One region of the Streptomyces sp. NPDC048417 genome, then DNA from elsewhere that is predicted to be linked to it. Evidence: riboswitches for the same ligand, from Rfam matches in the RefSeq annotation. Region 1 holds a riboswitch; the other holds the start of a gene.
What was found. Region 1 has a riboswitch for thiamine pyrophosphate ahead of thiO (glycine oxidase ThiO). Riboswitches for the same ligand answer to the same signal wherever they lie in the genome.

Region 1 (7,442 bases):
GCGCTGGTGGCCGGGCTGATCGTGGAGGGACCGGAGTTCCGCGGCTCCCGGTGATGCGCGCCCCGGCGCCTCGGGAACGGCGGCTTCAGAAACGGTACTGCTCGTCGTACCCGGTGCCGTGCTGGCCTTGCTGCTGGCCCTGCCCGTCGCCCTGGTAGGGGTACGGCTGCTCCTGCGGGACTTCGCCGCCGTAGGTCTCGTCGGCGCGCTGCTGCGGGACCCAGACACCGCCCGCCGGGGTCTCGCCGTAACCGGCGTTGCCGTACTGGTCCTGGGCGTAGCCCTGCTGGTCGTACTGCTGGGTGCCGTAGGACTGGTCGTACCCGGTGCCGCCGTAGGTCTGGTTGCCGACGTACGGGTCGGAGTAGTTGGCGTACTGCTGCTGGCCGTTGGCGTCGTAGCCGTACTGCTGCTGGCCGTAGCCGGAGTAGTCGTAGGCGTAGTTCTGGTCGGTGCCCTGGGCGGCGTACGCCTGGTCCTGGCCGGCGGTCGCGTAGGCGGGGTCGCCGGTGGTGGCGTAGCCGGACCCGTTGTATATGCCGTAGGAGCCGGTGTCGTCGGGCATGGGCTCCGGCTCGTACACCGTCGTGGACTCGGCGGCGGTCGGCTCGGCAGCGTGGGCCGGGGAGAAGACGTCGTCGCGCTCGTACTCGTCGTCGCGGCCGTAGCGCGGGATGCCGCCCGTGGCGTAGGCCGCCTGCTGGTCGGCGTAGGCGGCGTCGGCCGCGTCCGGGTCGGCGGCCTCCAGGCCCGCGTCCTCGTCCGGCTCGCCGCGGCGGCGCTTGGTCAGGCCGCCCGCACCGCCCTCACCGTCCGCGCCGGGGCGCTTGACGGCCCAGCCGGCCTCGAAGCCACGGCGGAACGACAGCGTGACGTAGGTCTGGCCGACCGCGAACGCGATCGCGCCCACCCCGATGACGATCACCGACGGAATCAGGACACCGAACACGACCCCGAGGAAGCCGACGAAGGCGAGCAGCCGCCAGCGCAGCCGCGCCTTGTACTGCAGCAGTACCTCGCCCAGCAACCACAGCGCGACGATGCCGAACGCTACGTAGAGGACCGTCCAGCCCATGTACGCCCCTCTCCCAGTGACCGCTACGCAGTGTGTCGTACTCCGGTGCGGCCGGTCTAGGCCCGCGGGGGATGGTGCAGGCCCAGGTTCTCGTGGATTTCCAGCGTCGCCGTGGAGCTGTTGAGCGTGATGAAGTGCAGTCCGGGGACGCCCTCGGCCAGCAGCCGTGCGCAGAACTCCGTGGCGAACTCGATACCGATGGAGCGTACCGCCGCCGGATCGTCTTTGGCTGTGAGGATCCGCTCTTTCAGGGCGTCCGGGAAGGACGCGTTGCTGAGTTTGGGCAGCCGTTCCAGCATCTTCACACTGGTGACGGGCAGGATTTCCGGAATCACCGGGGTCTCGCAGCCGGCCGCGTCGACCCGGTCGCGAAGGCGAAGGTAGGACTCGGGCTGGAAGAACATCTGCGTGATGGCGTAGTCGGCGCCCGCGCGGCACTTGTCGACGAAGTGCCGGACGTCGGTGTCCCAGTCGCTGGAGCGCGGGTGCATCTCCGGAAAGGCGGCCACGCCCACGCAGAAGTCACCCGACTCCTTGATGAGCCGGACCAGTTCGGCCGCGTAGGTCAGGCCCCGCGGATGCGCCACCCACTCCCCCATCGGGTCGCCGGGCGGGTCGCCGCGCACCGCGAGCATGTTGCGGATCCCGGCGTCCGCGTACTGGCCGATGATGTTGCGCAGTTCGGCCATGGAGTGGTCGACCGCGGTGAGGTGGGCGACCGGGGTGAGCGTGGTGTCGGCGACGATCTGCTGGGTCTCCTTGACCGTGCCCGCGCGGGTGGAGCCGCCGGCGCCGTAGGTCACGGAGACGAAGTCGGGGGCGACCGCCTCGACCCGCCGGAGCGCGGTCCACAGGTTCCGCTCGCCCTTGGGGGTTTTCGGCGCCGAGAACTCGAACGAGTACGTGGTCTTGCCGGAGGCGAGCATGTCACGCACGGTGCGTGCGCGGTCAGTCCTGGTGGATGCGGTTCCGAGGGCCATACTCGCAGGTTAGCCAGGGGCGGACGGACACCCAACCGCACTCGGGAGATTTGCCGGGATTGTCGGCCACGCGTCCGGATACTGGACAAGTTTCCGGACGGTCCTGTCGAAGAGCCGCGCCGGCCGGAGCGGTCACGGCCGAAGAGCTATGCCGACCGCAGTCGCTTCGCGAACTCGGCCGCCGCGGCGCCCGGGTCGTCGGCCTCGGTGAGCGCGCGGACCACGACCACCCGGCGGGCGCCCGCGTCCAGCACCTGGTCGAGGTTGCCCAGGTCGACACCGCCGATGGCGAACCAGGGGCGGTCCGTGCCCAGGGCGGCGGTGTACCGCACCAGGTCGAGGCCGGGGGCGGGGCGGCCGGGCTTGGTGGGGGTGGGCCAGCAGGGGCCGGTGCAGAAGTAGTCCACACCGTCCTGGACGGCGGCCGCGGCGGCCTCGGCGTCGGTGTGCGTGGAGCGGCCGATCAGGACGTCCGGGCCGAGGATCGCGCGGGCGGCCGGGACCGGCAGGTCGCCCTGGCCGAGGTGGAGCACGTCGGCACCGGCCGCGTGGGCCACGTCGGCGCGGTCGTTGACCGCGAGCAGCTTGCCGTGCCGGGCGCAGGCGTCGGCGAACACGGCGAGGTGCTCCAGCTCCTCGCCGGCCTCCATGCCCTTGTCGCGCAGCTGCACGATGTCGACACCGCCCGCCAGGACCGCGTCCAGGAACCCGGCGAGGTCGCCCCGCTCCTTGCGGGCGTCCGTGCAGAGGTACAGACGGGCGTCGGCCAGCTGGGCGCGGGCGGTGTCGGTCATCGGTGTGTCCCCCGTTGTGTCGGTACTGGCTGCCTCAGACGGCGAGCGCCTGGGCGCGGCGCTTCACCTCCGTACCGCGATTCTCGCTCAGGGCCTGCGCGGGGGTGCCGGGCAGGCTGGCGTCGGGCGTGAACAGCCACTCCAGCATCTCTTCGTCCGTGAAGCCGTCGTCCCGCAGGAGCGTCAAGGTTCCGGACAGGCCCTTGACGACCTTGTCCCCGTCGATGAAGGCGGCGGGGACGTGCAGCGCGCGGTTCTCACCACGGCGCACGGCGATGAGCTGGCCCTCCTTGACCAGCTGCCGCACGCGCGTCACCTCGACGTCCAGCATCTCTGCGATGTCGGGGACGGTGAGCCAGGCGGGGACGAGAGCATCGGTCTTTGCGTCAATCTCGGTCACGGAAACAAGGGTAGGCGTTCCGCCGGGTGGGCCGCGATGGGTGGTGCCGGGAGCGTCGCCGTTCGGGTGCGGCGCCGTGGGGGTTGATCACGCCCACACGGCGGAGCCGCACACGTCACAGTCCCGCGCCCCTAGAGGGGCGCCGCAGTCGCGTTCTTCAAGGGGCGGGCGGGGTCGGACAGGGCCTGCGGGTCCATCTGGCGGCCCCCTTCGATCAGCCTGCGGCCCTGCGCCAGGTCTCGTGGGCGGCCTACCGCCAGCAGAGCGACCAGACGGTCCTCGCGGAGCCAGCAGACGCTCCAGGCCGGGCCCGTCGGGTCACCGCGCCAGATCATGCGGTCGGCGACGGCGTGGTGGCCGGCGTACTGCACGAAGCGGCCGAACTGCTCCGACCAGAAGTACGGCACCGGGTCGTAGACCGCGTCGGACTCGCCGAGGATGTTGGCGGCCACCGTACGCGGGCCCTGGAGGGCGTTGTCCCAGTGGTGGACCAGGAGGCGCTCGCCGTAGCGGCCGGACGGGAAGGAGGCGCAGTCGCCGACCGCGTAGACGTCCGGGACGCCGGTGCGCAGCCGGTCGTCGGCGAGCACGTCCCCGTGCGCGCCCAGGTCGATGCCGGAGCCGGCCAGCCAGGCGGTGGCGGGGCGGGCGCCGATGCCGACCACGACCGCGCCCGCGGGCACCCGTGAGCCGTCGTCGAGCAGCACCGCGCCGGGTTCGACACGCGCCACGCGCGCGTGCGTGCGCAGTTCGGCGCCGCTGTCGGTGTACCAGGCGGTCATCGGCGCGGCCACCTCGGCCGGGAGCGCTCCCGCGAGCGGGCGGTCGGCGGCCTCCACGACCGTGACCGCGCAGCCTGCCTCGCGGGCCGCGGTGGTGAACTCGGCGCCGATCCAGCCCGCGCCGACCACCACGATGTCGTGCTGCCGGGCGAGCACGGGCCGCAGCCGCTCGGCGTCGTCCAGGGTGCGCAGCAGATGGACGCCGGGGACGCCCTCGGTGCCGGGCAGCGAGATCGGCTCGGCACCGGTGGCGAGCACCAGGACGTCGTAGGGCACCGGTCCGGCCTCGGTGTCCAGCTCACGGTCGGCGGGGCGCACGCCGAGGGCGTCGCGGCCCAGCGCCAGCTCGATGCCGAGCGCCTCGAAGTCGACCTCGAAGGCGGAGCCCTCCGCCTTGCCGAGCAGCACCGCCTTGGAGAGCGGCGGCCGGTCGTACGGCTGATGCGGCTCCGCGCCGATCAGGGTGACGGTCCCGGTGAACCCCTGCTCACGCAGGGCCACCGCGGTCTGCACGCCGGCCATGCCCGCGCCCACGACGACCACGCGTCGCGACTGTGACGTGCTCCGTAGCTGCGTCTGCTCGCTCACCTGATCACCATAGACAAGAACGATAGACAACTGACAAAGAGTCAGTCAGGGGGCGTGCTGGGTGACCTGTTCCACACCGCCGGCGCAGGCCGTCTTACAAGGGCGGAGCCCCGCGGTCTAGGGTGGCCGGTGAGCACACGCGGGAGCCCGGACGCACCGGGCTGAGAGGGAGGCTGGCGGCCTCCGACCGTACGAACCTGATCCGGGTCATGCCGGCGAAGGGAGGGGCTGGACGCCCATGTCCGCACATACGTCCGACGTCCTCGTCATCGGGGGCGGAATCATCGGCCTGGTCACGGCCTGGCGGTCCGCGCAGCGCGGGCTCGCCACCGCCGTGATCGACCCCGAGCCCGGCGGCGGGGCCGCGCAGGTCGCGGCGGGGATGCTGGCCGCGGTCACCGAACTGCACTACGGCGAGCAGACCCTGCTGGGGCTCAACCTGGCCTCCGCCCGCCGCTATCCCGACTTCGCCGCCGAGCTCACCGAGCTGACCGGCCACGACCTCGGCTACCGGCGCTGCGGCACGCTCGCCGTCGCCCTGGACGCCGACGACCGCGCGCACCTGCGCGAGCTGCACGTCCTCCAGCGGCAGTCGGGGCTGGACTCCGAGTGGCTGTCCGGGCGGGACTGCCGGCGCCTGGAGCCGATGCTCGCGCCGGGCGTGCGGGGCGGCCTGCGGGTCGACGGCGACCACCAGATCGACCCGCGCCGGCTGGCGGCCGCCCTGGTGGCCGCGTGCGAGCGGGCCGGGGTGGTCTTTCACCGCGACTGGGCCGAGCGCCTGGAGGTGGTACGGGAGCGGGCCGCCGGTGTCGTCACGCGCGCGGGTGCGGCGTTGGGCGCCGGCCAGGTGGTGCTCGCCGGCGGAAGCCTGAGCGGACGGCTCGCGGGCGTGCCCGACGACGTGCTGCCGCCGGTGCGGCCGGTGAAGGGACAGGTGCTGCGGCTGACCGTGCCCGCGCGGTACGCGCCGTTCCTCAGCCGGACCGTACGGGCCGTGGTGCGCGGCGGCCATCTCTACCTGGTGCCCCGGGAGAACGGCGAGCTGGTCGTCGGGGCCACGAGCGAGGAGCTGGGCTGGGACACCACGGTCACGGCGGGAGGCGTGTACGAGCTGCTGCGTGACGCGCACGAGCTGGTGCCCGGCATCACCGAGCTGCCGCTGACCGAGACCCGGGCCGGGCTGCGCCCCGGCTCCCCCGACAACGCGCCACTGCTCGGGCCGACCCGCCTGGACGGGCTGCTGCTGGCCACCGGCCACCACCGCAACGGGGTGCTGCTCACGCCGGTCACGGGAGACGTGATGGCGGAGCTGCTGACCGGCGGTGAGCTGCCGGAAGAGGCCCGTCCGTTCACGCCGAAGCGTTTCGGCCCCGTCCCCGGCGCACTCCTGGAGCAGACCGCATGAACATCTCCGTCAACGGGGAGCGCCGGGAGATCACCCCGGGCACCGCTCTCGACACGCTGGTGAAGTCCCTCACGGCCGCGCCGTCCGGGGTGGCCGCGGCGGTCAACGAGACCGTCGTACCGCGCGGGGAGTGGCCCGGTACGGCGCTCGCCGAGGGGGACCGTGTGGAAGTCCTGACCGCCGTACAGGGAGGCTGAGCCATGGCCGACGATGCGTTGGTACTCGGGGGTACGGCCTTCTCGTCCCGGTTGATCATGGGGACCGGGGGTGCGCCCAGCCTCGAGGTGCTGGAGCGGGCGCTGGTCGCGTCCGGGACCGAGCTGACGACGGTCGCGATGCGCCGGGTGGATCCGGGGGTACGGGGCTCCGTCCTGTCGGTCCTCGAACGGCTGGGGATCCGGGTGCTGCCGAACACGGCGGGGTGCTTCACCGCCGGGGAGGCCGTGCTGACGGCCCGGCTGGCCCGGGAGGCGCTGGGCACCTCACTGGTCAAGCTGGAGGTCATCGCCGACGAGCGGACCTTGCTCCCCGACCCGATCGAGCTCCTTGACGCGGCGGAGACGCTGGTCGACGACGGGTTCACGGTGCTGCCGTACACCAACGACGATCCTGTGCTGGCCCGGAAGCTGGAGGACGTGGGGTGCGCGGCGGTGATGCCGCTCGGGTCGCCCATCGGATCCGGGCTCGGGATCCGCAACCCGCACAACTTCCGGCTGATCGTCGAGCACGCGCGCGTGCCGGTGATTCTGGACGCGGGGGCCGGTACGGCGTCCGATGCGGCGCTGGCGATGGAGCTGGGGTGCGCGGGGGTGATGCTGGCGTCCGCCGTGACGCGAGCGCAGGATCCCGAGCGGATGGCGTCCGCCATGCGGGCCGGGGTGGAGGCGGGACGGCTGGCCCGACTGGCCGGCCGGATCCCCTTCCGGCACTTCGCCGAGCCGTCGTCCCCCGCTGAGGGCCTGGCCGCCCTGGACCCCGAGCGCCCCGCCTTCTGACCGCCGGCCCGGTCGTCCGGGGCGCACGGAGGGGCGCGTTGCGTCACAGATGCGCTGCAAGTCGGCGGGGAAATCTGTCTCACCTGTGGGGGTTTCAGCCGGGGCTCGTACACTCTCGGGGTGGATACGACGCTTCAGGACCCCCTCGTCGGGCAGGTGCTCGACGGCCGTTATCGCGTCGACGCGCGGATCGCCGTCGGCGGGATGGCCACGGTCTACCGGGCCCTGGACGTCCGGCTGGACCGGGTGCTCGCGCTGAAAGTGATGCATCCGGCACTCGCCGCCGACGGGGCCTTCGTCGAGAGATTCATCCGGGAGGCCAAGTCGGTCGCCCGGCTGGCACACCCCAACGTCGTCCAGGTCTTCGACCAGGGGACCGACGGACCGTACGTGTATCTCGCGATGGAGTACGTCGCCGGC
Region 2 (7,442 bases), on a different contig from region 1:
GGACGACGCGCAAGACGCTGTGGCGGTTGTTCGACGGCACGCTCGTCGAGTCCGTGCTGATGCGCTACCCGGACCGGGTGACCATGTGCATCAGCTCGCAGGCGGGGTGCGGGATGAACTGCCCGTTCTGTGCGACCGGGCAGGCGGGCCTCGACCGGAATCTGTCCACCGCGGAGATCGTCCACCAGATCGTGGACGGGATGCGGGCGCTCCGGGACGGGGAGGTGCCCGGCGGTCCGGCGCGGCTCTCCAACATCGTGTTCATGGGGATGGGCGAGCCGCTCGCCAACTACAAGCGGGTCGTCACCGCCATCCGGGCGCTGACCGACCCGGCCCCGGACGGGCTGGGTCTCTCGCAGCGCGGGATCACCGTGTCGACGGTCGGGCTCGTGCCGGCCATCCACCGGTTCGCCGACGAGGGCCTCAAGTGCCGGCTCGCGATCTCCCTGCACGCCCCCGACGACGAGCTGCGCGACACCCTCGTCCCCGTGAACACGCGGTGGAAGGTGCGCGAGGTGCTCGACGCCGGGTTCGAGTACGTCGAGAAGAGCGGGCGGCGGTTGTCGATCGAGTACGCCCTCATTCGCGACATCAACGACCAGGCGTGGCGAGGGGACCGGCTGGGCCGCCTGCTCAAGGGCAAGCCCGTGCACGTCAACCTCATCCCGCTGAACCCGACCCCGGGCTCGAAGTGGACCGCCTCCCGGCCCGAGGACGAGAAGGCGTTCGTCGAGGCGATCGCCGCGCACGGTGTGCCCGTCACCGTCCGGGACACCCGTGGTCAGGAGATCGACGGAGCCTGCGGTCAGCTCGCGGCCACCGAGCGGTAATCTGAGGGCCGTAGGTACATCTTCATATTCCGACAGGGGAGCGCCACAGCGCTGAGAGTGCGGCAATCGGGCCGCAGACCCTCTGAACCTCGCCCAGGTCATTCTGGGTAGGAAGTTCGGTCATCACTCAAGCTGTTGCGCCCTGTCCGCACACCGCGGGCAGGGCCGCGTCTCTTCCTGGTCCACCCCAGGAGGAAATCACCAGTGCACACAAGGACCTTCTTGGCCGCGGCCGTCGGGCTCGGTCTCGTCACGCTGTCCGCGTGTTCGTCGTCGTCGGGTTCCGAGGCCGACTCCAAGACCGTCACCCTGGTCAGCCACGACTCATGGGCCGTCTCCAAGACCGTGCTCCAGGACTTCGAGAAGCAGTCCGGCTACAAGGTGAACGTCCTCAAGGACGGCGACGCCGGCCAGGCCGTCAACAAGGCGATCCTGACCAAGGACAACCCGCAGGGCGACGTCTTCTTCGGCGTCGACAACACCCTGCTCTCCCGCGCCCTCGACAACGGTCTCTTCCAGCCGTACCGGGCCAAGGGCCTCGACCAGGTCGGCACGGACTACCAACTCGACGCGGGCAAGCACCGGGTCACCCCCATCGACTACGGCGACATCTGCGTCAACTACGACAAGGCCTACTTCAGCAAGCACAAGCTGACCCCGCCCGCCTCCTACGCCGACCTCGTCAAGCCGCAGTACAAGAACCTCCTCGTCACCGAGAACGCGGCCACCTCCTCGCCGGGGCTGGGATTCCTGCTCGGGAGCGCCGCCCAGTACGACGACGGCTGGCAGGGCTACTGGAAGAAGCTCAAGGACAACGGCGTCAAGGTCGTCGACGGCTGGGAGCAGGCCTACGACGAGGAGTTCTCCGGCTCGGCCGGCGGCAAGAAGGCGAAGGGCGACCGTCCGCTCGTCGTGTCCTACGCCTCCTCCCCGCCCGCCGAGGTCATCTACGCCGACCCCAGGCCCAGCACCGCGCCCACCGGAGTAGCGACCGGCACCTGCTTCCGGCAGATCGAGTTCGCCGGGCTGCTGAGCAACGCCAAGAACACCAAGGGCGGCAAGGCGCTCGTCGACTTCCTGGTCTCCAAGGAGTTCCAGGAGGACATGCCGTTGAACATGTTCGTGTACCCGGTGGTCAAGGGGGCCGCGGTGCCCGCCGAGTTCACGAAGTACGGTCCCGCCGCGAAGGACCCCGAGACCATGGCGCCCGACAAGATCGCCGCCAACCGTGACCAGTGGGTCAAGACGTGGACGTCACTCGTACTCAAGTAGCACGTACGCAAACAGCTCGTGCGCAAGCAGCCGCCAGGCGCGGGAGCGTGGCGCGGCTCGGCCTGATGGCCGTGCCCGTCGCGTTCTTCGCCGTCTTCTTCGCGTGGCCGGTCGTGGCGATCGTCACGCGCGGGCTGAAGGTCGACGGGGTGTGGCGGTTCGGGCGGATCGCCGACGTCGTCGGCGGGTCCGACATCCGGCACGTCCTGTGGTTCACCACCTGGCAGGCGCTCGCCTCCACCGCGCTCACCCTGCTGGTGGCGCTGCCGGCCGCCTATGTCTTCGCCCGCCTGGACTTCCCGGGCAAGCAGGTGCTGCGGGCCGTGGTGACGGTGCCGTTCGTGCTGCCGACGGTGGTGGTCGGTACGGCGTTCCTGGCGCTGGTCGGCCGCGGCGGACTGCTGGACGGGCTGTGGGGCGTACGACTGGACACCACCGTCTGGGCCATCCTGCTCGCGCATGTCTTCTTCAACTACGCGGTCGTCGTACGGACCGTGGGCGGGCTGTGGGCCCAACTGGACCCACGGCAGGAGGAGGCCGCGCGGATGCTCGGCGTCTCGCCGGTGGGCGCCTGGCGGAAGGTCACCCTGCCCGCGCTGGCGCCCGCCGTGGCCGCCGCCGCGCTGATGGTCTTCCTGTTCACCTTCACGTCCTTCGGCGTGGTCCAGATCCTCGGCGGGCCGACCTTCTCCACCCTCGAAGTGGAGATCTACCGGCAGACCTCCGAGATCTTCGACCTCTCCACGGCCGCCGTCCTCACGATCGTGCAGTTCGTCGCGGTCGGCGCGATCCTCGCCGTGTACGCGTGGACGGTACGGCGGCGGGAGAGCGTGCTGCGGCTGGTGGACCCGTCGGTGACGGCACGCCGGCCGCGCGGCGCCGGGCAGTGGGCGCTGCTCGGCGCGGTCCTCGCCACCATCACCGTGCTCCTCGTGCTGCCGCTGGCTGTGCTGGTACGGCGGTCGCTCGACGGGGGGTTCGGCTACTACAGGGCGCTGGGCGACGCCGACGGGGGCACCTTCCTGGTCGCGCCCGTCCAGTCGGTGGTCAATTCGCTCGAATACGCCGTCGCCGCCACCGCCATCGCCGTGGTGATCGGCGGGCTCGCCGCCGCCGCGCTGGCCCGGCGGGACGCGGGGCGGCTGGTACGGGGCTTCGACGCGCTGCTGATGCTGCCGCTCGGGGTGTCCGCGGTGACCGTCGGGTTCGGGTTCCTGATCGCCCTCGACAAGCCGCCGCTGGACCTCAGGCAGTCCTGGATCCTGGTGCCACTCGCCCAGGCACTGGTCGGGGTGCCGTTCGTCGTACGGACCATGCTGCCCGTGCTGCGTGCCGTGGACGAACGGCTGCGGGAGGCGGCGGCCGTGCTCGGGGCCTCGCCGTGGCGGGTGTGGCGGGAGGTCGATCTGCCGATGGTGCGGCGGGCGCTGCTGGTCGCGGCCGGGTTCGCCTTCGCGGTGTCGCTGGGGGAGTTCGGGGCGACCGTGTTCATCGCGCGGCCGGACAACCCGACGCTGCCGGTGGCCGTGGCGCGGTTGCTGTCCCGCCCCGGTGATCTCAACTACGGCCAGGCGATGGCCCTTTCCACGATTCTGATGGTGGTGTGCGCGGTGGCGCTGCTGGTGCTGGAGCGACTGCGGACCGACCGGACGGGGGAGTTCTGATGGCACTTCTCGAACTGGAGCAGGCCACCGTGCGGTTCGGCGGGCGGGCCGTGCTCGACGCCGTGGACCTCCAGGTCGCCGAGCACGAGGTGGTGTGTGTGCTCGGGCCCAGCGGGAGCGGCAAGTCGACGCTGCTGCGGGTGGTGGCGGGGCTGCAACCGCCGGACACGGGGCGGGTGCTGCTCGACGGGCAGGACCAGACGCGGGTACCGGCCCACCGGCGGGGGGTCGGGCTGATGTTCCAGGACCATCAGCTGTTCCCGCAGCGGGACGTGGGCGGGAACGTGGCCTTCGGGCTCCGGATGCGCGGCGACGGCAAGGGGCAACAGGCCGAGCGTGTCGGCGAGTTGCTGGAACTGGTGGGGCTGCCGGGGGCCACCCGGCGGGCGGTGGCCGGGCTCTCCGGCGGTGAGCAGCAGCGGGTGGCGCTCGCGCGGGCGCTGGCGCCCCGGCCCCGGCTGCTGATGCTCGACGAACCGCTGGGACAGCTCGACCGCTCGCTGCGGGAGCGGCTGGTGGTCGAACTGCGGGAGCTGTTCGGCAGGTTGGGCACGACCGTGCTCGCGGTCACCCATGACCAGGGTGAGGCCTTCGCGCTGGCCGACCGGGTGGTGGTGATGCGGGACGGCCGGATCGCCCAGTCCGGCACGCCCCTCGATGTCTGGCAGCGGCCGGCCGACGAGTTCGTGGCGCGCTTCCTCGGCTTCGGCAACGTGGTCCCGGCGACCGTCGAGGGCTCGGCCGCGGTGACGCCCTGGGGGAAGCTGCCGCTGCCCGAGAACGCGCCTCAGGGGCCGCGCACCGTACTGGTACGGCCCGCGGGCGTACGGCTCGTGGCGGCCGACGCGGGGCTGCCCTGCACGGTGACCGCCCGCACCTTCCAGGGCACCCATGTCACCGTCCACCTCCAGCCCCAGGACGGCCCGCGCCTCGAGGCGGCCTGCGCGCTGCGGGAGGCCCCGGAGGCCGGGGACGCGGTGGGCGTCGAGTTCGACGCGGCGGAGACCGTCGTACTGGACTGAGGCGTACAGGACTGAGGCGTACAGGACCGAGGCGTACAGGACCGAGGCGTACAGGACCGAGGCGTACAGGACTGCGGCCTACTGGGCCGAGGCTCTTCAGGACACGGCCGAGGCCCGTCCCCCGGGGATACGGGGACGGGCCTCGACGGTGTACGAAAGCGGTGTACGAAGGCGGGTGCGTCAGCTTCCGCTGTTCGCCCCACGACGGCGCATGCCGAACCACACGGCGCCGCCGCCGACCACGACCAGCGCGCCCGCGACGCCGGCGATCAGACCGGTGTTCGAGTTGGCACCGGTCTCGGCGAGGTTGGACTCACCGACCGCCGGGGACGGGGCGTTGTCCGACGCGCCCGCCGGAGCGGTGCTGCTGCTCTCCGAGGCCGACGGAGTCGGGGAGTCGGACTCGGCCGGGGTGGACGCGGACTCCGACGGCGACGGCGTGGCCGACTCCGACGGGGAGGGGCTGGAGCTCTCGTCGGACTTGCAGGCGGTCGACGGGGTCGTCAGGTTGGGCGTGATGTCCCTGTCGATGTGGATGTTACCGCTGTCGACCTTGACGCGGACGCGGTACGTCGCGTTGGGCGCCCAGTCCTCGGAGAAGGTGACCTTCGTACCTTCCTTGGAGCCCTTCACGGACTGCGCGTCGCCGACCTGCTTCGCGTCGGCACCGTTGCTCTCGAGGAAGACGCTGATGGTGGCCGGAGTACCCGAGGCGTCCTGGTCGGTGACCGTGATGACACCGTTGGAGCCGTCGCAGGTGGCTTCGGCGGAGAACTCGGAGATGTTGCACGCGAAGGCGCTGCTGGAGACGCCCAGGGCCAGCGCCGCGGACGCGGAGGCAACACCCAGGATGCGCACGGAACGACGTGCACTGCGGCGGGATATGGACACGTTTGTCCTTAATGAGTGCATAACTGCGGGGGGCTTGTGGGGGAGTTGACGCAACGCGAGGTGAGGCATCAGCAACCCCAGGAGGCTCACAGGTCTATAAGTGTGCCGTAAGTAGTGTCAATGCATATGCGGTCCACGGGCGTTGACTTTGCCTGCTTATTAATTGCTGAGACGTTTCAGTGCTTCAGAAGCCTGCTCGATCCGGTCAACCAGGGCGATACGGGACGCCATCGGCCGGTCCTGGGCAAGCGCGGTCAGCAGCTGCCAAGCCGGCAGCCACTCGCTCCAGTGCGCCTCGTTCACGAGCACCATCGGGGTCGGCTCGCCCCGTGACTCGTAGTAGTTGGGCGTCGCGTTGTCGAAGATCTCCTGGACGGTCCCGGCGGCGCCCGGCAGGAACACCACACCGGCGTTGGAGCGGGCCAGCAGGCCGTCCTCACGGGTGGCGTTGGCGAAGTACTTGGCGATGTGCGCGGCGAAGGCGTTCGGCGGCTCGTGGCCGTAGAACCAGGTGGGGATGCCGACCGACGGACCGCCGTCCGGCCAGCGCTCGCGGACCTCGAAGGCGGCGCGCGCCCAGTCGGTGACGGACGGCCGGAACGACGGCGCCTTGGCGAGGAGTTCCAGGGCCTCCTCCAGCATCCCGTCGTCGAAGGGGGCCGCGTACGCGCCCAGGTTCGCCGCCTCCATCGCGCCCGGGCCGCCGCCGGTCGCCACCGTGAACCCGGCCCGCGCCAGCTCCCGGCCGAGCCGGGCGGCACCGGCGTACTCCGCCGTGCCGCGCGCCATCGCGTGGCCGCCCATCACGCCCACCACCCGGGCGCCGACGAGGAGTTCGTCCAGTGCGTCGGAGACCGCGTCGTCGTGGATCGAGCGCAGCATCGAGCCGAATATGTCGCCGTCAGCCTTGGTCTGCTGGAACCAGGCGTACGAGCGGGCGTCCGGGGTCGCCTCGTAGCCCGCGTCGAGCGAGTCGAACAGTTCGTCGGGCGTGTAGACGAAGGCGCGGTAGGGATCGAAGGGGAGGTCCGGGACCGGCGGGAACACCAGGGCGCCGGACGCCCCGGCCCGGGCGGCGGCCTCGGGGGACATCGGGCACCCGAGGAAGACGGCGCCGGTGGTGTCGGTGGTCAGCAGGACGTCCGTACGGCCCGTCAGATCGACGGCCTGGACGCGGTACTGGGCGAGCGTGCCGTGCGCGGCGACGACCTCGTCGAACTCGGCGAGGGACTCGATCTCACGGTCGCGGGCGGCCCGGTGCTGCGGCGCGGGCCGGGGCTGCGGGGGGTTCGGCTGGGCGGGTGTCGGATGCACCCGCCCACTGTAGGTGTCAGCCCAGGACTGCCGCGGGGCCGTCCCGCATGCCCCTCGCTGCCCAGAGACGGACGTCTCTGGGCAGCGAGGGGCGATCAGTGGTGCTGGGCCGGCGTCACAGCAGCTGCCGGTTCAGCGCGTCGGCCTCCTCGGGGGTGAGGGCGTAGTTCCAGGCTTGGACGTGGCTGACGGCGCCGGATACGAAGTCGGTGGCTGCGCCGTTGTACTGGCTTCGGCCGACGGTGAAGGCACCGGAGGAACTCCAGGAGGTGGCACCGGTGACGGTGGCCGCGAGGACGCCGTTGACGTACAGCTCGGCTGTCTGGGTGGTGGCGTCGTAGGTGCCGAGGAGATGTGTCCAGGTGCCCGCGGTGGCGCCGGCGGCGTAGGCGTTCCAGAAGCCGGCGCCGGCGGTGTCGCTCTTGCTGAGGCTGAACGACCAGCCGGGG

Region 2: linked by a shared signal. The riboswitch ahead of AB0D59_RS30745 (thiamine ABC transporter substrate-binding protein) and the one ahead of thiO (glycine oxidase ThiO) in region 1 are both predicted to bind thiamine pyrophosphate.

What each region holds. Positions count from the first base shown of each region.
Region 1 covers NZ_JBEZKI010000013.1:153,517-160,958, forward strand. The annotation lists gene AB0D59_RS21610 (NAD(P)/FAD-dependent oxidoreductase) at 1-54, shown strand, start outside; gene AB0D59_RS21615 (hypothetical protein) at 86-1,075, opposite strand; gene metF (methylenetetrahydrofolate reductase [NAD(P)H]) at 1,132-2,055, opposite strand; gene thiE (thiamine phosphate synthase) at 2,202-2,849, opposite strand; gene AB0D59_RS21630 (Rv2175c family DNA-binding protein) at 2,884-3,249, opposite strand; gene AB0D59_RS21635 (FAD-dependent oxidoreductase) at 3,381-4,619, opposite strand; TPP riboswitch at 4,749-4,860, shown strand; gene thiO (glycine oxidase ThiO) at 4,858-6,027, shown strand; gene thiS (sulfur carrier protein ThiS) at 6,024-6,224, shown strand; gene AB0D59_RS21650 (thiazole synthase) at 6,228-7,022, shown strand; gene pknB (Stk1 family PASTA domain-containing Ser/Thr kinase) at 7,143-7,442, shown strand, end outside.
Region 2 covers NZ_JBEZKI010000021.1:79,256-86,697, forward strand. The annotation lists gene rlmN (23S rRNA (adenine(2503)-C(2))-methyltransferase RlmN) at 1-830, shown strand, start outside; TPP riboswitch at 855-962, shown strand; gene AB0D59_RS30745 (thiamine ABC transporter substrate-binding protein) at 1,035-2,102, shown strand; gene AB0D59_RS30750 (iron ABC transporter permease) at 2,168-3,766, shown strand; gene AB0D59_RS30755 (ABC transporter ATP-binding protein) at 3,766-4,788, shown strand; gene AB0D59_RS30760 (LAETG motif-containing sortase-dependent surface protein) at 4,969-5,679, opposite strand; gene AB0D59_RS30765 (LOG family protein) at 5,839-6,993, opposite strand; gene AB0D59_RS30770 (LamG-like jellyroll fold domain-containing protein) at 7,109-7,442, opposite strand, start outside.